4 regions of the Extibacter sp. GGCC_0201 genome follow, and region 2 is predicted to be linked to each of the others. Evidence: predicted binding sites of a transcription regulator. Region 2 holds the regulator's gene; each other region holds the start of a gene.
What was found. Region 2 encodes HrcA, which represses chaperone genes, less so after heat shock. Its sites were predicted from a motif close to TGTTAGCACTCNNNNNNNNNGAGTGCTAACA; they were not measured.

Region 1 (5,705 bases), on a different contig from region 2:
GAGCTGTCGTCCCTTCTGCGAAAGAGACGGCAGAAGAGAGGCTCGATTGATTTCGATTTTCCGGAAACGAAGATGATACTCGATGAACAAGGAAAGCCGGTGGATATAAAGCCTTATGAACGGAATGTGGCTACGAAGATCATAGAGGATTTTATGCTCCTTGCTAATGAGACGGTGGCTGAGGATTATTACTGGCAGGAGCTTCCGTTCGTATACCGCACCCATGAGGCGCCGGATGATGAGAAGATAAGGGCTCTGGCCACGTTTATCAATAACTTTGGCTATTCCATGCATATCGGAGCGAATGAAGTACGGCCAAAAGAGGTACAGAAGCTGCTTGCCAAGGTGGAAGGTTCGCCGGAGGAGGCGCTTATCAGCAGGCTTGCGCTGCGTTCTATGAAGCAGGCGAGGTACACGCCGGACAACAGTGGGCACTTTGGGCTTGCCGCCGGATATTATACCCATTTTACTTCCCCGATACGGCGGTATCCTGATCTGCAGATTCACAGAATAATAAAAGACAGCCTGCGGGGACGTATGGATGGAGAAAAGACGGAGCATTACAGGAAAATACTTCCGGAGGTGACAAAGCACGCAAGTGAGATGGAACGCAGGGCCGACGAGGCGGAGCGTGAGACGATCAAGCTCAAGAAGGTGGAATATATGGAAGAGCACCTGGGTGAGGTATACGAGGGTGTGATATCCAGTATAACAAAATGGGGCATGTACATCGAGCTGCCCAATACGATAGAAGGCCTTGTCCATGTGGCCAACATGACGGACGACCATTATGAATATTATGAAAGCCGGTATGAGATGGCCGGGATCCACAAGGGTAAAGTGTTCAAGCTTGGCCAGCGCATATCTGTCCGTGTCACAGGTGCAGACAGGCGGATGCGGACGATTGATTTTGAGATTGCAGATGAAGGAGAGATGGGAGATGGCGAAGAGTAATGGGAAGATGATAGCCAATAATAAGAAGGCGTATCATGATTATTTTATCCTGGATACTTACGAGACGGGCATAGCTTTGCACGGGACGGAAGTGAAATCCCTGCGCATGGGCAAATGCAGCATAAAAGAGTCGTTCATCAGGATAGAGGACGGAGAAGTATACATCTATGGCATGCACATCAGCCCGTATGAAAAGGGGAATATATTTAACAAGGACCCGCTCAGGGTCAGAAAGCTGCTGCTCCATAAGGCAGAAATCAACAAGATGCTTGGCAAGACGAAGGAGAAAGGTATTGCGGTAATCCCTCTGAAGGTGTATTTTAAAGGAAGCCTTGTGAAGGTTGAGATTGGTCTTGCCAAAGGGAAAAAGCTATATGACAAACGCCAGGACATTGCGAAAAAGGATCAGCAGCGGGAAGCCCAGAGAGATTTCAAGGTGCGCAACCTCGGATAGAAGGTGGCATCTGCGGACAAGATGGAGGATATGAGATGGTACCTGTTAAGAAAGAAGACCTGCGGAAGCTGGTCACACAGACTACGGTAGAGACTTACGAAGAACTGACGCCACAGCTCATTCAGCTGATAGAAGGGACAAGACACGATGAGAAACTGACAGAAGCGCAGAAGCAGGATGAAATATCACTGCATATGATGGGGTATATCAAATCGTGCACGAATGAAATCATCATCGAAGTGCTGTCAGAGATTCTGGGACTTACAGAATAAGGATACGGAGGATAGGAAATGGGATATTGTGTTAAATGTGGTACAAAAGCTGCCGATGGGACAAGATACTGTCCCCAGTGCGGAGCAGAGATACCCTCACAGGGACGTCAGGATTATACATATGGACCGGACATGAATCAACATGGATACTATGAGCAGGGTAATAGAACTGCGGGTACGGGCTATGAGAGCAGACAAGATGGCGGAGCATATTTTGACATGGAAGATGTGCGTACGAATAAAGCCATGGGGGTACTGTCGTATCTCGGCATATTGGTACTGATACCGATACTTGCAGGAAACAAGAACTCGGAATATGTCAGATTCCACACGAACCAGGGGCTCGTACTCTTCATCGTGACCGTCGTAGTAAATCTGCTGTCCGGCAATTGGGTGTTCGGGTTTCATTCCTTTATCAATTTCGGAGGATGGTGGTTCGGCTGGATCTTCGACCTCATCGAACTTGCATTATTTATCATAGCAATCATGGGTATCGTACATGCATGCAGAGGAGAAAGAAAAGAGCTGCCTATTATCGGGCAGATTCATCTGCTCAAGTAAAATGATAGCCGGCAGGGAGACGGGGCATCTGCCCCCGCTTCCCTGCCGGCTATCTGCTGCCATCCGATTACTCAATAGTAATCAGCTTAGGCTGTTCTTCCACCTTCTGCACCTCTTTCGGAATCTGCAGAAGAAGTACGCCGTCTCGGAAGGACGCTTTGATATCATCCTGGGTTACCTTGTCCCCTACATAGAAGCTTCTGTTGCAGCTTCCTGTATAGCGCTCTTTGTGCAGGCAGTTTCCTTTCGCGTCTTTTTCTTCCTTTGTCTCATCCCGGTTTGCCGTGATTGTCAGGTATCCGTCTTTTAGATCAGCCTTGATATCCTCTTTGGCATATCCGGGAAGTTCCATCTCAATCATATAGCTTCCGTCTTTTTCATGGATGTCCGTCTTCATAATCTGAGAAGATGAATTCTCGAACGGGCGGGAAAAGAACGGATCCTTAAACATATCATCAAATAAGTTGTTAATACTTCTGTTTGCAAGTAACATAAGTCATTCCTCCTTGTTTATATATATTGTTGTATTTGTTTTATCTGCTATACATTATATATAACACTAATTGTTAGCACTGTCAAGAGGTGAGTGCTAATTATTTTAAATTTTAGGCGGCCCTTGACATTTATTATATCTCAACATATAATTAATTATGCAAAAGATGTCTGTAGGCCAGTTACACGATTATCAGGGCTTGTACTGGTTTCGACGGGGGTCTGGAAGTTGGAGAAGCCATCCGTAGCGGGACACTACGTTAAAAGTTCCAATTAAATATAAACGCAGACAATAGAGAATTAGCGTACGCAGCCTAATTAGGCTGTAGTCGGCCTTAGGTTTTCCACCGCTTAAGAAACCGGCTTCAAACAGGTGGAGCACTTCGTTCTCAAAGCTTTGAGGGAATGGAAGAACTTATGAAGCTACTAAAACCGGAAGCCTGTCATTAGGCGGCCGGCAGAGGGAATGTCAATATAATGACTGTGATGGGAGATGCTTCGATGGAGGGGCTTTCGGACGCGGGTTCAACTCCCGCCAGGTCCATTTGAAAAACGCCGTTGTTACGGCGTTTTTTTTTGTGGCGTATGCCGAAAGAAATGGGCTTGATAAATACAGACAAAGCACCGGCGGTGGAAATCATTTTTATATGTTTGATTCATATTGGTATTTCCAATAAAATGAAAGATGGTTTATATAAAAAGAGCATTACTCGATAAGCCAACGAAAAATTTGTTTGATAAGATGTTATTAAAAGAAATAAGGAGGTGCAAAATGATGCACGCATGGGAAGCAATTCAAAAATCGGTTGACTATATAGAAAATCACTTAACAGAGGAAATACCAATAGACAAACTGGCAGATATCGCCAACTTGTCGCCGTTTTATTTTCAAAGGCTTTTCTCTCGCTTAGTGAAGAAACCTGTCTGTGAATATATGAAACTTCGTAGATTGGCCAAAGCAGTAAGTGACCTAAAAGAGAAAAACTGTCGTATACTTGACGCTGCATTGGACTATGGTTTTTCCAGTCATGCCAGCTTTACAAGAGCGTTTAAAGAAACGTATGGTATTACACCCGATGAATACCGTACAACGGGCGTCCATCTCAATCAATTTGTAAAACCAGAGTTGATATTAAATTATGTAATGGTTGATGAGAATGTTCCGATAGTTACAGAGGGTATTGTACTTGAAGTCACACGCAAGCAATTAGCTAGGCCACGAACTTTTATTGGAATTGCAAAGGAAATACCTGTTTCAGAGTTACTGGGCGGCACAGATACAAGCGTTTCATTTGCCGCAAAACTATGGAATGAATTTCATGAGGTAAAACCTAAAATTCCGCATTTGCTTGCAGATGGAAATGAATTTGGTGCGCTTTATATGGGCAAAGCTAAGGAGGGCTATTGCACCTATATGGCAGGGGCAGAAGCCGGGCATGGTTCTGCCGAAGATGGATTTACAGTCTTTGAACTCCCAAGTGCAGAGTATCTCGTCTGCGGATTTGAAGCGGAAAGTTTTGAAGAATTAACAAATTCTGCTGTATATAAAGCGCAGACATTTATGTCGCACTGGATGGAGAAGCACAATTTGACTACTACTGATTTTGCGGGAGAAATGTATTATCCTGCCACAGGTGGTTGTGCATATATGGAGCATTGGATGCTGCCAATACCAATTAAATGATGAAATAACTATCTGCCCTCTTTTTAAAGCACGGCGGTAACACCGCACTAAGGCAGCTCCCCTTATTCAGTTTGTTGTTGATACTGTTTTAATAGCAGCCACCTATACGGCGTTTTTTGTTATGTGCTGGTATACCTGGCGTAGGAAGCCTACCCTGCCTGAGACAGGTAGTTGTAGAGAATGTCGATGAATTCTCCGTTTGCCGGCTTCTGTTTGAGCTTGTAACCGGCAATTTTTATCAGAAGTTCGCGGTTGCCTTTGTACCAGCAGTTTGTAATAGCAGTGCGGATACAGTGTTCTACGTTGTCCCTGGAAGTGCCGAAATGTTCTGCGATATCTACATACAGTGTCTTGTAGACAGAGAGCAGGTATTCTTCACTTGATAAGCAGAGCTGTAACGCGTAGAGGAGGAAATGGAATCCCTTCAGCGTGGACCGTACACCGAGCTTCAATAATAGTATTCTTATCTTTTGCATAATGCCTCCTTGTGACCTTACGGATATATTGTAATCAATACGTGATCAAAAGGAGGATAGCGGACATAAACAGACTATAACAAGTCATAAACGACGATAATAGATGATAACAGAAATGTTACTATATAAAGACAACGGATAAGCATGGCAAGCGCTTTTTTCGGACCTGACCGGATATTCCAGGTCCCGGAGCTTAAAACTCCGGGACTTTTCTTTGCGCGGTATGGTATAATACAAGAATCAGACGGTGGACAAAGGGCACAATAACAGATAATGAGGAAAGGGGGTTGGCTATGTCGGATAAGATTCTGCTCGTTGATGATGAAAAGGATATCGTAGACCTGCTGGAAGAGACATTATGTATGGATGGCTCCTATGAGATACGGAGAGCTTACAACGGCGGGGACGCGTTACGTATCTGTAACGAGTTTGCACCGGATGTCATCATACTGGACATCATGCTCCCCGATATCGACGGTCTTGAAGTATGCCGCCAGATACGTGGCTATTCCTATTGTTCTATTTTGTTTCTGTCTTCCAGAGATGATGATATTGACAAGATCCTGGGCCTGTCAGGCGGAGGTGATGACTATATCACGAAGCCATTCAGTCCCAGGGAAGTAGCATTTCGTGTAAAGGCACAGCTTCGCAGGCAGAAGTATCAGGATAATGGTAAGGAGCAGCCAGAGAAGCCGCTGACAGCTGGAAGGCTGACGATAGACCGTGAGGGCTGCCGGGTGTTCAAAGATGGAAAAGAGCTGGAACTTACCGGACGGGAATTCCTTCTATTGTCATATATGGCTGAAAATGCA
Region 2 (5,705 bases):
CGAGAAGAAGTACGTCGCCTGCACCTGCGTCGCCTGCCAGCTTGCCGCCCTGTACGGAAGCACCGAGTGCCACACATTCATCCGGGTTCAGTGATTTGCTTGGCTCCTTGCCTGTCAGCCGCTTCACTTCTTCCTGGACAGCCGGGATACGGGTAGAACCACCTACAAGCAGCACCTGGCCAAGTTCAGAAGAGTTCAGTCCTGCATCGGACAGTGCTCTTTTTACCGGCTCAGCCGTCTTCTCGACAAGGTCATGTGTCAGTTCATCGAACTTAGCTCTTGTCAGGTTCATGTCAAAATGCTTCGGTCCTTCAGATGTAGCTGTGATGAACGGAAGGTTGATGTTCGTCGTCGTAGCGGAAGACAGCTCTTTCTTTGCCTTCTCTGCCGCCTCTTTCAATCTCTGGAGCGCCATCTTGTCTGTAGACAGGTCGACGCCTTCGTTTTTCTTGAATTCTGCCAGCATATAATCTGTAATCTTCTGGTCAAAGTCATCGCCGCCAAGTCTGTTATTACCTGCCGTAGATAACACTTCGATGACGCCGTCGCCAATCTCGATGATAGATACGTCGAACGTACCGCCTCCAAGGTCATATACCATGATTTTCTGCTCTTTTTCATTGTCAAGGCCGTAGGCAAGCGCTGCTGCCGTAGGCTCGTTGATGATACGCTTTACGTCAAGTCCTGCAATCTTTCCTGCATCTTTTGTAGCCTGGCGCTGAGCATCATTGAAGTAAGCCGGTACCGTGATAACTGCTTCTGTCACTTTCTCTCCGAGATAACCTTCCGCATCTGCTTTCAGCTTCTGAAGAATCATCGCGGAAATCTCCTGTGGTGAGAATTTCTTGTCATCGATTGTCACTTTGTAGTCGGATCCCATCTCTCTTTTGATGGATGAAATCGTCTTCTCGGCATTTGTTACCGCCTGACGCTTTGCAGGCTCACCTACGAGACGTTCTCCTGTCTTTGTAAATGCCACCACAGACGGAGTCGTTCTTGCTCCTTCTGTATTTGCGATAACGGTCGGCTGACCGCCTTCCATAACAGCTACACAGCTGTTTGTCGTTCCTAAGTCAATACCAATTATCTTGCCCATGATTTTCTTCCTCCTGATTTTTATTTTCAATTAAAATGTTAGTTAGCTACTTTAACCATGCTGTGCCTCACTACCGAGTCACGGTACATATAACCTTTCTGGAACTCCTCGGTGACCGTATTCTCGCCGAGCGATTCGTCATCCACATGCATCACTGCATTGTGGAAATCCGGGTTGAACTCCTGGCCTACGGCCTCGATCGGCTTCACCCCTATCTCTTCCAGAGTTGTCATAAGCTGTTTGTAAATCTTATCCATCCCCTGTACGAACGGATTTTCCTTCTCTTCCTCTGATGCCGCATCAAGCCCGCGCTCGAAGTTGTCAACAACCGGAAGAATCTTTTCTATGATATCTTTCGCTCCTATCTCGTACATCTGGGACTTCTCCTTATCCGTACGCTTGCGGAAGTTATCAAACTCTGCCATCTGACGGGTAAGTCTGTCCGTCAGCTCCTCAATCTTTTCATCTTTTTTATCTTTCTTCGGCTTCTTGCCGAATTTCTTAACCTTCTTGCCTGCCCTATCGTCCTCGGCGGACTCCTCCTCCGTGGAGCTGTCTGCACTGCCGTCTGTACCGTCCGTATCCGCAGAATCCGTATCTGCTGCATCCGGCCCGCCGCAGCCGTCTTCTGATGCCCCGGTCTGTTTCGGATTCCCGGCCTGTTCCTCCGCCGCTTCGGACGCCGCTTTCCTGGCTTCTTCTACCGCCTCTTTTACCATCTCTTCTTTACTTTTGTTTTCCTGATTATTTTCCAAGGGTTCTTCCACCTTTCCTAGTCATTATTATGAAACATCTGGTCCAGCTCATTCTGCAGCTTCTTCATAGATTTGAGCACATGTTCATAATCCATCCGCTTCGGTCCGATAATACCTATCGTTCCCTTCATCCCTTCACCTAATTCATAGGTCGCGGTCACTACGCTGCAGTCCTTCATCGTCTGTACCGGCGTCTCATCTCCTATATACACCTGGATGCCCGTGTTGTCCTCCTTGGACAGCGTCTGGGTTACCAGCTCTGTCAGCTGCTGCTTTTCCTCAAAAGCACTGATGATCTCCTGGGCGCTCTGCTTGTCGCTGAGCTCCGGATACTTGAATATATTCGTGGCACCGCTTGTATATATCTGCATCTCGTCATCCACCTGTATCACGTCAGCTACCGCATCCAGCACGTGTCCGATGACCTCGCTGTGTATGCCAGCCTGCTCTTTCAGCCTTGCTATCAGGCCCAGGTTGATATCTTCTATGGACATGCCGTTCAGCGTCGTGTTCAGCAGCATGTTCAGCTTCAGTAGATTTTCATTGCTGACAGGCTCCTCCATGTCGATGATCTTGTTCTTGATGACATTTCCTCCGAGAACGATGACTGCGATTATCTGTTCCTCATCCACTTGCGAGAGCTGAAGGAACTTGATCTTATTGCCGCTGTTGAGCGGCGTGGATACCATGGTCGCATAGTTCGTACTGTTTGCCAGCACCTTTGCCGCCTGCTTCAGAAGCTGATCCATCTTGTCTGCCTTGTCTAGCATCTGCTCCTGCATCTCATTCAGCTCCTGCTCCTTTTCCTCCATCAGCATATCGACATACAGCCTGTATCCTCTGTCTGAAGGAATCCGTCCGGCCGATGTATGGGGCTGCAAGATGTATCCCATTTCTTCCAGATCTGACATCTCGTTCCTGATCGTGGCAGAGCTGAGATTCAGGTCGGTATACTTGGAAATGGTTCTGGAACCGACCGGCTCTCCGGTCTCCAAATAGTTCTGGATAATCGCGTGTAGTATCTTCATCTTACGTTCATCCAGCCCGTGTACTGATACCATCTATTCGCCTCCTTTACCGGATTTCCAGCCTGTTAGCACTCTTTTAAACCGAGTGCTAATACCTTCGATTATTAATGTATCACTATAGATTTTATTTGTCAACACTGTTTATACTTTTTTTAGATTGAAACGCAAAAATTCAGCACAGCATTCCTATGCCATACTGAATCTAAGAATATTAGAAAATCAGCGGCGGCCCCGTCTGCCGCTTACGATTGCCCACGCCGTGACTAAAAGGCTTCCCCATGCCAGGCATGCGCTGTACCGGCTGTGCTGCAGAAGCTGCGCGTCGCCCGGCAGCGGCTTCATCAGTGCCAGATTCTTGTGCATGTCTGCCAATTCCGAAGCTTTCCTGCTGTAGAAGCTGAAATCGGACCACTTCGGCGGGATATAGTCCAGGCCGAAGCGGAAGCTGTATCGTATGCCTGCCAGGATGAGAACAGCGAGACCTATGCCCCACACTGCCGCCAGTGTCCCTCTTACATACTTCTTCTCTACATCATGGATACGTCTTCTTATGGCGGTATAGAGCCAGAGCACGGCAAGCCAGAGCGGCAGCGTCAGAAACAAGAAGTTAAAGGCCGCATAGTCTCCGCCCGGCAATATGACAGCCGGGACGCCAAATTCCTGCTGCCGCAGCCATTCCATTGCCGCGGAAGCAGACGTCCTGTCTGGATACTCCATCTCCATATAAGGGAACCCATCGGCCTCCCGGTTCTGTATCCAAATCAGATTTCTGTCGTCTTCTATGATTCCCCTGATAATATATTCCCTGCCGTCCACATACAGCTTTTTCCCCACGACATGGCTGCTGCCGAACAGCATCTTCGCGCCTGCGTCACTGACGGCGCATCCTTCGGTGTCGCTTTTTGACGGATACATGCCCTCCAGCCTCTGTCCCGGCAATATCTGCTCCAGATTTCCATACCCCTCTATTAAGGAAAAGCTTTCTTGCCTGACATATCCTTCCCCATCCACCGCTATTCCTTCCTTCATGTCCCACAGTGTCACATACGGTATGTCCCCGTCCTGCTTTTTGCCGCCCTGTACCGCCTTGCCGTGCTGTTCATAGTATTCATCCACCTGGGCTGCACGCACGGTGCCCCCTTCAAATCTGGCCCGTACCACATGCTCCGTCTTCGCTATATAAGCATACTGTACGGCAGAAAGCACGAGGAGTATAACGCCTGCCAGGAACAGGGCCATCTGCCGCAGCCTAATCTTTTTCCTCAATTTGAAATCTGTCTCCTTCATCAATTTCTTTGCTGCTTTCTATTATCACATCTGTTTTATTGTCCAGATTGCCTTCTACAGCCACCTTGTTTACGTCTTTTGCCTTTTTCACCAGGGTAAGCCTTTCCGCCACGTATTCCTCCCCGAGGATAGTATCCTTCTTACGGGAAATGAGACAGTATGTTCCGTTCTGGTCTTCCCGTATCGCCTCTACAGGCAGGATCCAGTCGTACCGTATATCCGACTCTTTGTCGATGGTATAGCTGCCTTCCGTTCCGGCTGCATAATCCTCCCCGTCAAGCTTTGCGGTAAGATACAGGATGCTTTCCTGGCCGGCCTGCCCTTTGGCAGCTTCCCCGCCGGCGGCGGCTCCGTCCGCACTTCCGCTGTCCTGGACGCCGCTGCCGTCGCTTTGCTCCGCCCGGATATCTGTAATCTTTAATATCTGTTTGTCCTTTCTACCGGAGAATTCCACTTCCATGGCATCGCCTGCCTTGAGCCTCATCGCATTTTCCTTCTCGACTGCGGCACGGAATTCATATCCTCCCGTCCCAATTCTGATATACTCCTGTCCTGAGGTCACCATGCCTTCTGCCAGGCTGTTTTCTGTAACGGTGCCTTTCACAGGCGACTTGACTACCCCGTCCGCGTCCATGACTTCCTGCAGCCTGTCGACCTTCTTCTGCTGCTGCTCTATATCTATCTTCATCCCTTCCTGCATGATGCCTGAGCCCTGGCTGGCCTTCTGCCGGTTGGCGGCTGCGTTCTTGTCTTCGGCCTGAGCGACGTCATACGCTGCCTGGGCCTGCTCCAACGCATCCCGCATCGCGTCCCGGTTCTGTTTCAGGGCATCCATCTGAGCATCCTTCTCAGCTTTGAGGTTCCTGGCCTCTTCTTCCGCACTTCTGACCGCCTCCTCATACGCGGCCTTTGCCTCGCTGCTGCTCTCTCCGCCCGCCTTCACAAAGGTATCGTAGGCCGCTTTCTTCTTCTCATCCAGCTGCTTCTGCCTCTCCAAAGCCCCAGTTTCCTCTGCCTTCGCCGCCTCATCAAGCTTAGCCGACGCCTCGTCAAAGTGTTTCCGGGCCAGCTCCAGGCTCTTTCCTGCGGAATATGCCTGCGGCGTCATGGCATCGGGCACCGCGTCCAGCTGTTCCTTCTGTAGCTGCAGGCGGAGCTTGTCTAGCGCAGCCTTCTCCTCATCCAGCACTTTCGTCAGCTCATCCGTATCGATCAGCACGAGCGCGGCTCCTTCTTCTACAGTCGTGCCCGGCTTTGTAATCTCCCGGACCCTCAGCTTCTCCGGCAGCGCCACAAGCTCACCTTCAGAAGCAATGATACTTCCAGTCCCTTTGATGTTGTACTTCAGGCTGCCGGAAGAAGCCCTCTCAAGTCGTACCCTCGGGACGATTACAGAATCCGCCGCCCTGGATACGACCGTGCTCAATGCCATAAGTACAAAGAATGCTGCAAGAAGCTTGCCCCAGAACGTTTTTTTCTTCATCTTATCCTTGATATTGATATGTCTTATCCATTGAACCATGCTATGCCACTCCTTGC
Region 3 (5,705 bases), on a different contig from region 2:
TATCCGAGGTGGCGAATGACATCGGGAAAAAGACGGAAGATACGCTGGAAATCCAGAAGCGCAGGAGTGATATCCGCACTCTGAAACGTGCAAGTGAGAGAGACCTTATGGACATCGGCAAGATGGTATATGACAAGTTCCGGCAAGGTGAGGTAAATGACACAGACTGTATTGCGCTTTGCGAAGAGATTGAGAAACGCGGCTTACAGATAGAAAAACAGGAAGAGGAAATAGCAAGGATCAGAGGAGAACGATAGATGGCTGTACTGGCAGTTGGTATTATGGCACTCCTGTTCAGCTTGGATATGCTGCTGAAGCAGCATGTAGAGGAGAATCTGGACAGCGGGGAAGAAAAAGAGCTTGTCAAAGAGAAGATTGTAATCCGAAAAGTGTATAACAGAGGATTCATGCTGCATGCGCTGGATAAATGTCCCTGTCTTGTGAAGTCAGTGACGGCGGTAATGGGAGCAGCACTCGCTGCCTGTAATGTACTGCTGTTTGCAAGAAAGGGGCGGCGTGTGGAGAAGCTTGGCACGGGCATATTCAGCGCAGGAGCGTACAGCAATATATTTGACCGCCTGGTAAGAGGGAAAGTAATCGATTACATAGGATTTAGAAGCAAGAATGATTTCCTGTCCCGACTGACGGTGAATCTGGCGGATATATTTATCGTGGCGGGCCTTATATTGTCAGGTTTGGGCAGATTATTACCAGGGGCCGGATCCCGTTCATGAGTGGCGTTTAAGTAAAGTGGCTGCGGACTGGGAGCCGGGTGGCATCTGCTTCGATGCGTCCGAGGCTTCGACTATTTCACGTATCCCTAACCCTGCAGAATGCGCGCCGATAGCGGCTTACATCCCGCAGGATAAAGGCTACGGAAAGGATTCTTCGGCTCTTCTTCATTACGATTACTTTCATCCAAAGCACTTCCATCAGCCGGTAACGTCACACAGTCAGCCCCGCCCGTGCCAGTAAAGTAGATAGCCGCTGGGGCGGTAGGGAGCAGATGCGAAGGTGTAAGCGGAAGGGACGGAGAATCCTCACCAGATTCCTTGGCTTGTGGGATGAGAGCCGCAATCGGCGAACATTCTACAAGCTTAGGAATCTGTGTGATAGTCGCAGTTCCCGGACGCATCGGAGCATCTGCCCCCTACCGCCCCAGCGGCGTCCACTTCACTAAACAAAGTATTCTTTTATCTGCCCCAGTATGATACCCATCAGCCGCGTCCTTGCCTCCACGCTGGCCCATGCTACATGGGGCGTGATGAACAGGCGCCGGCTGTCTTTGATACGCCGCAGCGGATTGTCTGGGCTCATGGGTTCTTCACACAGCACATCCAGCCCTGCTGCAGCAATGTCACTTCGTTCCAGTGCATTGTATAAATCCTCCTCTACAACGATAGGGCCACGCCCAAGGTTCAGGAAGATGCAGCTCTTTTTCATCTTCTCCAGCTTTTCGGCATTGATGAGGTTTTGCGTATATTCGTTCAACGGAGCGTGAACCGATATGATATCGGATTCCCGAAGCAGGGTATCCATATCTACCTGATGATATCCTTCCTGTGGTGCGCTGCCTGAAGGTGAGGCGTAGATGACATGCGCACCAAAAGCCTCTGCGATAGAGGCGACACGTCTGCCGATGTTGCCGAGTCCGATAATCCCCCATGTCTTGCCAGATAATTCATAGAACACTTCTTCAAAATGGGTGAAGATGGTGTCGTTCGTATAGCGGTCCTCCTTGACATAATCGTCATAGTAGCGCAGCTTTTCCAGCAGATAGAACAGCATGGCAAACGTGTGCTGTGCGACAGACTCGGTAGAATATCCGGCTACGTTGCGCCAGGCGATGTGGCGGCTGTCCAGATAATCCTTATCCAGATTGTTTGTTCCTGTCGCGGTGACACAGACTAGCTTAAGCCGTCTGGCCTCGCCGATTGTAGACTCATTGATCTGCACTTTGTTGATGACGATAACGTCTGCATCTTTTACCCGTTCAGGCACTTGTTCTGAAGTAGAAAAAGAATACTTGGTAACAGTTCCGAGTTCTTCGAATCCTGATAAATCGATGTCGTCGCCAATTGTCTTGGCATCCAGAAATACAATATTCATACATACCTCCCGCATAATTGATTTACATAACTGCCAGTGTCACAATAGTATCATGGAATACATACATTTTCAACGGTCAGCTTTCCAAGGGAATATATGGAAATAAGTACACCGAATGTATTGAAAACCTGGGACTTACAACCAGTCGAAAGACATGGCAAAGCCGCATGGACAGGGAGCCTGCGGGTCTGACAACCTGCGTCTGTACCGTTGGTATTAACCGTAATTATAATAAAATCTTAAGGCGTAATAAGTTGCGGCACCTATATCATTATTGTATAATTAACAGCATGATATAGATAACAGCATTCATGTTACATGCTTAATATAGACATACAGATGAAGAAGGGGAAGACATGGGCAGCAATAGAAGGAGAAGACAGCAGGTACGCCGCCAGTTCGTTATTCTTGGAGGCTTTATCATACTTATCGCGGCAACCGTTTATGGCTTTGGCATGCAGCGTTCGAAAAAAGACGAGACGCAGGCGGCGGCAAAGATAGAAGCAGATGTTACAAAGGAAGACAGCAAGAAGGCAAAAGAGACGACTACAGAACCAAAAGAGGAGACATCCGCGCAGCGGCTTGCACGTGTGAAGAAACAGGCGACGGCGGCAGGATATCCGAAAGGTGTAATAGAACTGCTTGATAAGAATGAAGAGACGGTACAGTTCGTGGAGGATTACGGAAAGAAAAAAGACAATCCGAATGCGGATTCCATCGGCAGCGGATTTACGAAAGGGCAGATTCCGCTGCTGCTCCAGTGGGACGAGCGGTGGGGATACGCGCCTTATGGCACAAGTATCGTAGCCGTGAGCGGCTGTGGTCCGACGTGCCTGTCCATGGTAGTCAGCGGTCTTACAGGGGACTGGTCGGTCACGCCGGCGAAAGTGGCAGCCTACGGTTCAGAGAATGGTTTCGTGGATGAAGATAACAATACATACTGGCGTTTTATGGAAGAAGCGCCGGCTAACTGGAATGTGAAGGCGAAGGAGATTCCGCTTGTGGAACAGCAGGTGGCGGCGGAACTCCAGGCAGGACATCCGGTCATCTGCAGCGTGGGGCCGGGTGATTTTACAGATAACGGTCATTTCATCGTGCTCACAGGCTACAATGACGGAGCATTGACCATTAACGACCCGTTCAGCCAGAAGAACAGCAGCCGGACATGGACCTTCGGTGAAATCCAGGATCAGATAGCAGCCATGTGGGTATATTCACTATAGCCGGGGGAGGAGATACCTCATATTGTAGCAGAAAGTATATATTCAGGCTTCACTTGCAGTCTTGCAATGAGACGGCATTTCGTGTGTCAGCTTCATAACAGCAGAAAATAGTATCCTTAGAAAAGCTTATGCCATGACTGGCACAGGCTTTTTTATTACCGCCAAGAACGTGTGAAAGTACATGCTATATTCTTGCGAGAATCTGTATTTTCAAAGAATTAGCACTCGGAGCTTGACAGTGCTGATAATATTTGTTATAGTACGTGTAGAACAATTTGGAATTATGCAGGTTAGGAGGCAGCCACTATGAATATAAATAAATTTACACAGAAATCACTGCAGGCCGTGCAGGACTGTGAACGTATCGCAATGGAATACGGCAACCAGGAAATTGAACAGGAACATCTGCTATATGCTCTGCTCGTACAGGATGACAGCCTGATTCTGAAATTAATGGAAAAGATGGGGATAGAAAAAACGGTCTTCATCAATCGCGTGGAAGAGGGACTCCGAAAGCGCACAAAAGTTCAGGGCGGGCAGCCTTTTGTAGGACAGGACCTGAACAAGGCGCTCATCCATGCGGAAGACGAGGCTAAGCATATGGGGGATGAATACGTGTCTGTCGAGCATCTGTTCCTTTCCCTTTTGAAATATCCGAATAAAGAACTGAAGCTTATTTTCCGTGAACTTGGGATCAAGCGGGATGCTTTTCTACAGGCACTTGCGACGGTAAGAGGCAGCCAGAAGGTTACAAGCGATAATCCGGAGGCGACATATGACACATTGAACAAATATGGCTCGGATCTGGTGGAACGCGCCAGAGACCAGAAGCTGGATCCAGTCATAGGCAGAGATGCGGAGATAAGGAACCTTGTACGTATCCTGTCCAGGAAGACGAAGAACAACCCGGTTCTTATCGGGGAGCCAGGTGTCGGGAAGACAGCGGTCGTAGAAGGTCTGGCACAGCGTATCGTGCGGGGAGACGTACCGGAAGCGCTGAAGGACAAGACGATATTCTCGCTGGATATGGGAGCGCTCGTAGCCGGGGCCAAATACCGCGGCGAGTTCGAAGAGCGTCTGAAAGCAGTTCTGGAGGAAGTAAAGAACAGTGACGGGAAGATTATCCTGTTCATAGATGAGCTGCACACGATTGTAGGTGCGGGTAAGACAGACGGGGCCATGGATGCAGGGAATATGCTCAAGCCGATGCTTGCCAGAGGTGAGCTCCACTGTATCGGCGCTACCACTCTGGATGAATACCGCCAGTATATCGAGAAGGATGCCGCGCTGGAGCGGCGCTTTCAGCCGGTGCTCGTGGATGAGCCTACGGTGGAGGATGCGATATCGATTTTGCGTGGCTTAAAAGAAAGATACGAAGTATTCCATGGAGTCAAGATAACGGACGGAGCGCTTGTAGCTGCCGCTACGCTTTCCGACCGGTATATTTCCGACCGTTTCCTTCCTGACAAGGCCATCGACCTGGTAGATGAAGCATGTGCGCTTATCAAGACAGAACTGGACTCCATGCCAGCAGAACTGGACGAATTGCAGCGCAAGATCATGCAGCTGGAGATCGAGGAGGCAGCGCTCAAGAAGGAGGAAGACCGACTGAGCAGGGACCGCCTTGGACATCTTCAGCAGGAGCTGGCTGAACTTCGGGAAGAATTCGCCGGGAAGAAAGCCCAGTGGGATAATGAGAAAGTCGGAGTAGAGCGGGTACAGAAGATGCGAGAAGAGATAGAACAGGTGAACAAGGATATCCAGAAAGCACAGCAGTCATACGATCTGGAAAAGGCGGCCGAGCTTCAGTACGGCAGGCTCCCACAGCTCAAAAAGCTGCTGGAAGAGGAAGAGGCTAAGATAAAGGATGAAGAACGTTCTCTTGTCCACGAAAGCGTGACCGACGAAGAGATTGCCAGAATCGTATCAAGATGGACCGGGATACCTGTCTCAAGGCTAAACGAAAGCGAGAGGAGCAAAACGCTTCATCTGGCGGATGAGCTTCATAAGCGTGTCATAGGCCAGGATGAAGGGGTGGAGCTTGTCACAGAGGCAATCATCCGCTCCAAAGCAGGCATCAAAGATCCAGGCAAACCGATAGGTTCCTTCCTGTTCCTTGGTCCTACAGGAGTCGGAAAGACAGAACTTGCGAAAGCGCTGGCGGAAAGCCTCTTCGATGACGAGAACAATATGATCCGTATCGATATGAGCGAATATATGGAGAAATATTCCGTGTCCAGGCTGATAGGAGCCCCTCCGGGATATGTAGGCTATGACGAAGGGGGACAGCTCACGGAGGCCGTCAGAAGGAAACCGTATTCTGTCGTCCTGTTTGACGAAGTAGAAAAGGCGCATCCGGATGTGTTCAATGTG
Region 4 (5,705 bases), on a different contig from region 2:
ACAGCAGCTCTATGAGGGGATAGACATCAAAGGGAATGGAACCGTCGGCCTGATTACGTATCTGCGTACAGATTCAACGAGAATATCGGAGGAAGCCGACGAAAGTGCAAGAGCGTATATCGGTGAGCATTATGGAACAGAATATGTAGCAGCAGGCAGCGCAAAAGGAAAAGACGACAAAAAGATTCAGGACGCCCATGAGGCTATCCGCCCTTCCGACGTGACAAGGACGCCGGCTGCAATGAAAGAATCACTTACAAGAGACCAGTTCCGCCTCTACCAGCTTGTATGGAAACGTTTTGTCGCCAGCAGGATGCAGCCGGCGAGGTATGAGACGACATCCGTAAAGATTGCGGCAGGAAATTACCGTTTTACCGTAGCAGCATCGAAGATCGTGTTCGAGGGGTTCCGTTCCGTATATACGGAGGCGGACGAGGAGAAAGAGACAGGAAACGTGCTGCTCAGAGGTCTTGATATGGATACGAAGCTCACGAAAGAAAGCTTTGACACGAAGCAGCATTTTACACAGCCGCCGGCACACTATACGGAGGCCGGGCTTGTGAAGACGCTGGAGGAACTTGGAATCGGCCGTCCAAGCACGTATGCGCCTACAATCTCCACTATCATCGCCAGACGATATGTGGCAAAAGAAAATAAGAACCTGTATATCACGGAACTTGGGGAAGTAGTGAACAACATGATGAAACAGTCGTTTCCGAGCATTGTAGATGTCAACTTTACCGCCAATATGGAGAGCCTGCTGGACGGCGTGGCTGAGGGCAAGGTAAAGTGGAAGACGATTATTGAGAATTTTTATCCAGATTTGGAAGATGCGGTGAATCTTGCGGAAGAAGAGCTTGAGAAGGTCAAGATTGAGGATGAAGTGACGGATGTCATCTGTGACCAGTGCGGCCGCAACATGGTCATAAAATATGGTCCCCACGGTCGTTTTCTTGCCTGCCCTGGCTTCCCGGACTGCAGGAATACGAAGCCTTATCTGGAAAAGGTAGGTGTTCCCTGCCCTGTGTGCGGCAAGGACGTAGTCATCCGCAAGACGAAGAAGGGAAGGAAATACTATGGATGTGAAGACAATCCTGACTGCGAATTCATGTCATGGCAGAAACCGTCCACGAAGAAGTGCCCACGATGCGGAAGCTACATGGTCGAAAAGGGTAATAAGCTGCTCTGTAGCAGTGAACAATGCGGATATGTAGAAAATAAGGAAAATAATAAAAAATAATTAGGAAATTGATTGAAAAAAAATGAATTGTATGATAATATAGCATTCAAAGGATGGAGGAATGTGAATGAGTGTACAATTGTTAGATAAAACCAGAAAAATCAATAAATTACTTCATAATAACAATTCCAGCAAAGTAGTATTTAACGATATATGTGAAGTGCTCACAGAGATATTAGAATCTAACGTGCTGGTGGTGAGCAAGAAGGGCAAGATTCTTGGGGGAAGCAGGGCAGATGGCGTGCCGGTTATCAGGGAACTGATTGAGCAGGAAGTCGGCAAGCATATTGACGAGATGTTAAATGAACGGCTTCTGAGCATACTTTCCACGAAAGAGAATGTAAACCTCCAGACGCTCGGGTTCTCAGAAGATGCCGTAAAGGGCTATCAGGCCATCATAACACCTATCGATATCGCGGGTGAAAGGCTTGGCACGTTATTTATCTATAAGAAGGATGAAGTATACGAGATAGACGATATCATCCTGAGTGAATACGGAACGACGGTAGTCGGTCTTGAGATGCTGCGGTCCGTCAATGAAGAGAGCGCCGAGGAGACGAGGAAGGAGCATATCGTCCAGTCTGCTATCAGCACGCTCTCATATTCCGAGCTGGAGGCGATTATCCATATCTTTGAGGAGCTGGATGGCACCGAAGGCATTCTGGTGGCGAGCAAGATTGCCGACAGGGTCGGAATCACAAGGTCGGTCATCGTCAATGCGCTTCGTAAGTTTGAGAGCGCAGGTGTCATAGAGTCACGATCTTCCGGAATGAAGGGGACGTATATCAAAGTGGTGAACGATTACGTATTTACCGAGCTTGAGCGGATCAAAGCTGAGCGAATGAAATAATATAGAAATAAAAGGGTATCGGGAAACTGATACCCTTCTTTTGAAGGGAGCAGTTATTATGTACGAGGGAAGGCCTGTGGACATGCAGATGGAGCGGATGATTCTAGATGAGGGCTTTTTTGATCAGACAATATATCAATGCGAGATTATTACGTATAAACCGGAGGAAGAACGGATATATTTATTATCGAAACGGACGGAGCTGCCGGTATTTTCCCTGGACGGCATCTACAGATGTACGATAGCGGCTGAGGAAGGCCTCGTCGAGTGCAGCGGAAGCATAACGGAACGCTACTGGAACAAGCTTGGGCGGGTGATGGTATTCCGGCTCAGGAACGGATTTTATAAAAAAGTTGTAAACTAAATATAAAGTGTGTTGACAAAATAAAAAGAGAGTGCTATTTTATATCTAGAGTCTTTTAGCACTCTCTTTTTGCGAGTGCTGACAAAATAGATAAGAATAAGGAGGAATAAATATGAAATTAGTACCATTGGGAGACAGAGTTGTATTGAAACAATTAGTTGCAGAAGAGACTACAAAGTCAGGTATCGTATTACCGGGTCAGTCAAAAGAGAAACCACAGCAGGCGGAAGTAGTAGCTGTAGGGCCTGGTGGGGTAGTGGACGGCAAGGAAGTCCAGATGAACGTAGAAGAAGGGCAGCAGGTTATTTATTCCAAATATGCCGGCACGACAGTTGAAGTTGATGAAGAAGAGTTCATTATTGTAAAGCAGGATGATATCCTGGCAATACTTAAATAGCAGCTTTTGAACAGATAACATTAATAATTTAGGAGGCAGATAATTATGGCAAAGGAAATTAAATACGGCGCTGAAGCAAGAGCAGCATTAGAATCAGGAGTAAACCAGCTGGCAGATACGGTAAGAGTGACGCTTGGACCAAAAGGACGTAACGTAGTGCTCGACAAATCTTTCGGGGCACCGTTGATAACAAACGATGGTGTTACGATTGCAAAGGAGATTGAGCTGGAAGACGCATTTGAGAATATGGGAGCTCAGCTTATCAAAGAAGTGGCATCTAAGACAAACGATGTGGCAGGTGACGGAACGACGACAGCGACCGTGCTTGCGCAGGCAATGGTACACGAAGGAATCAAGAATCTGGCAGCCGGCGCCAATCCGATTATTCTCCGCAAGGGTATGAAGAAGGCGACAGATGTTGCTGTAGAAGCCATTGCAGGAATGTCCAGTAAGATCAAAGACAAAGAGCAGATTGCCAAGGTTGCCGCTATCTCCGCAGGAGACCAGGAAGTAGGCGAGATGGTAGCGGACGCGATGGAAAAGGTATCCAACGACGGCGTTATCACAATCGAAGAGTCCAAGACGATGAAGACGGAACTTGACCTTGTGGAAGGTATGCAGTTTGACCGTGGATACATTTCCGCATATATGGCAACAGATATGGATAAGATGGAAGCAAACCTGGAAGACCCATATATCCTCATTACAGACAAGAAGATATCCAACATCCAGGAGATTCTTCCGCTGCTTGAACAGATTGTACAGTCCGGTTCCAGGCTTCTTATCATCGCGGAGGATATCGAAGGTGAAGCGCTCACCACATTGATCGTGAACAAACTGCGCGGTACATTCAACGTCGCAGCTGTCAAAGCTCCGGGATATGGAGACAGAAGAAAAGAGATGCTGCAGGATATCGCGATTCTCACAGGCGGACAGGTGATATCAGAAGAGCTTGGCCTTGACCTGAAAGAGACGACGATGGATCAGCTTGGACGTGCGAAATCCGTCAAAGTACAGAAAGAAAATACCGTTATCGTTGACGGCATGGGCGAAAAAAATAAGATTACAGACAGAGTGTCTCAGATTAAGAAGCAGATTGAAGAGACGACATCTGATTTTGACAGAGAAAAATTACAGGAAAGACTTGCCAAGCTTGCAGGCGGCGTCGCAGTAATCCGTGTAGGGGCAGCGACAGAGACAGAGATGAAGGAAGCGAAGCTCCGCATGGAAGATGCTCTGGCAGCAACACGGGCGGCTGTAGAGGAAGGTATTATCGCAGGCGGTGGATCTGCATACATCCATGCAGCCAAAGAAGTGGAAGCACTTGCACAGAAGCTTACCGGCGATGAGAAGACAGGCGCTAACGTCGTATTGAAATCACTGGAAGCTCCACTGTTCCACATTGCGGCAAATGCAGGACTGGAAGGTTCCGTAATCATCAACAAGGTGAATGAATCTAAATCAGGAACAGGATTTGACGTACTGACAGAAGAGTATGTAGACATGGTAGAAAACGGCATCCTGGACCCTGCGAAGGTGACAAGAAGTGCGCTCCAGAATGCTACAAGCGTAGCATCCACACTTCTTACGACAGAATCCGTAGTCGCCAACATCAAAGAAGATGTACCTCCTATGCCGGCAGGCGGCGCAGGTGGCATGGGAATGATGTAATCACCGGCTTCTCCTAAAGTATGAAAATTTTGAAAACTCCTCTCACGGGGAGTTTTCTTTTTGCCATAATATGTGTTACAATAATTACACCTATTAATTTGGAGGATTTGCAGATGAGCGATTATTATACGGAACAACTTGTAAAGAAAAGGGCGGATATGAAGGACGTGTTTATAAAGGCGCTGCTTGTGGCGCTCACCATCGTATCAGTTCTTATCGTCTTTATGTTCCCTTTTGGAATCATTCTGCCGGTGGGAATGATCGTGCTGGACGTCTTCATGTTCAGGCGGATGAATGTGGAATACGAATATTTGTATGTGAACGGAGATCTGGATATTGATAAGATTATGAACAAGGCAAAGCGAAAGAGAGTATTCTCTGCTCATGTCAACGATCTGGAACTTTTGGCACCTGTAAAGGATCTGGAGCTGCGCCAGCACGCGGATGCAAAGACATTTGATTTCAGTTCGAGGAACGAGGGGGCGCGTCTTTACGCCTTGGTGGTCATCGACAGGGGGCAGAAGAAGAAAGTGATATTTGAGCCTAATGATACGATTATCGAAGGATTTAAGATGCTGGCTCCGAGGAAGGTCGCGCAGTAGCATGTCCCTCAGCAATCCGCAAAAAGAAATTGAAAAGCAGTTGACAAGTGCGGGTATCATTGGTTATTATAGCAGTTAAATCATAACAACAGATGGAAGAAAGAGAGGATAAAAGTATCATGGGAAAAATTATTGGAGAAGGTATTACATTTGATGACGTTCTTCTCGTACCAGGCTATTCAGAAGTGATTCCAAACCAAGTTGATCTGTCAACATACCTGACGAAGAATATCAAGCTTAACATACCGATGATGAGCGCGGGCATGGATACGGTTACGGAGCACCGTATGGCGATTGCCATGGCGAGGCAGGGCGGAATCGGCATCATCCACAAGAATATGCCTATCGAGCAGCAGGCGGAGGAAGTGGACAAGGTAAAGCGGTCTGAAAATGGGGTAATTACAGATCCTTTCTATCTGTCACCGGAGCATACGCTGGCTGATGCCAATGACCTCATGTCCAAGTTCCGTATTTCCGGCGTGCCGATTACAGAGGGGAAAAAGCTGGTCGGCATCATTACGAACCGTGATTTGAAATTCGAGGAAGATTTCTCCAAGAAGATAAAAGAATCTATGACATCG

Region 1: a site for HrcA is predicted at 2,806-2,836, ahead of HJV72_RS02470 (Hsp20/alpha crystallin family protein). Genes of this name have one in related genera too.
Region 3: a site for HrcA is predicted at 3,549-3,579, ahead of clpB (ATP-dependent chaperone ClpB). Genes of this name have one in related genera too.
Region 4: a site for HrcA is predicted at 2,508-2,538, ahead of HJV72_RS09095 (co-chaperone GroES). Genes of this name have one in related genera too.

The regions. Positions count from the first base shown of each region.
Region 1 is NZ_JABFCH010000002.1:229,534-235,238, forward strand. It holds gene rnr (ribonuclease R) at 1-954, shown strand, start outside; gene smpB (SsrA-binding protein SmpB) at 941-1,408, shown strand; gene HJV72_RS02460 (hypothetical protein) at 1,444-1,680, shown strand; gene HJV72_RS02465 (zinc-ribbon domain-containing protein) at 1,699-2,241, shown strand; gene HJV72_RS02470 (Hsp20/alpha crystallin family protein) at 2,309-2,734, opposite strand; RNA gene ssrA (transfer-messenger RNA) at 2,930-3,280, shown strand; gene HJV72_RS02480 (AraC family transcriptional regulator) at 3,506-4,417, shown strand; gene HJV72_RS02485 (sporulation initiation factor Spo0A C-terminal domain-containing protein) at 4,567-4,893, opposite strand; gene HJV72_RS02490 (response regulator transcription factor) at 5,187-5,705, shown strand, end outside.
Region 2 is NZ_JABFCH010000012.1:60,798-66,502, reverse strand. It holds gene dnaK (molecular chaperone DnaK) at 1-1,096, opposite strand, end outside; gene grpE (nucleotide exchange factor GrpE) at 1,135-1,851, opposite strand; gene hrcA (heat-inducible transcriptional repressor HrcA) at 1,869-2,912, opposite strand; gene HJV72_RS09905 (ABC transporter permease) at 3,099-4,145, opposite strand; gene HJV72_RS09900 (hypothetical protein) at 4,129-5,688, opposite strand.
Region 3 is NZ_JABFCH010000016.1:65,974-71,678, forward strand. It holds gene HJV72_RS11775 (hypothetical protein) at 1-257, shown strand, start outside; gene HJV72_RS11780 (signal peptidase II) at 258-734, shown strand; gene HJV72_RS11785 (hypothetical protein) at 821-1,135, opposite strand; gene HJV72_RS11790 (D-2-hydroxyacid dehydrogenase) at 1,177-2,109, opposite strand; gene HJV72_RS11795 (C39 family peptidase) at 2,466-3,332, shown strand; gene clpB (ATP-dependent chaperone ClpB) at 3,639-5,705, shown strand, end outside.
Region 4 is NZ_JABFCH010000010.1:119,927-125,631, forward strand. It holds gene topA (type I DNA topoisomerase) at 1-1,240, shown strand, start outside; gene codY (GTP-sensing pleiotropic transcriptional regulator CodY) at 1,308-2,090, shown strand; gene HJV72_RS09090 (hypothetical protein) at 2,149-2,454, shown strand; gene HJV72_RS09095 (co-chaperone GroES) at 2,567-2,851, shown strand; gene groL (chaperonin GroEL) at 2,897-4,522, shown strand; gene HJV72_RS09105 (DUF6106 family protein) at 4,636-5,124, shown strand; gene guaB (IMP dehydrogenase) at 5,244-5,705, shown strand, end outside.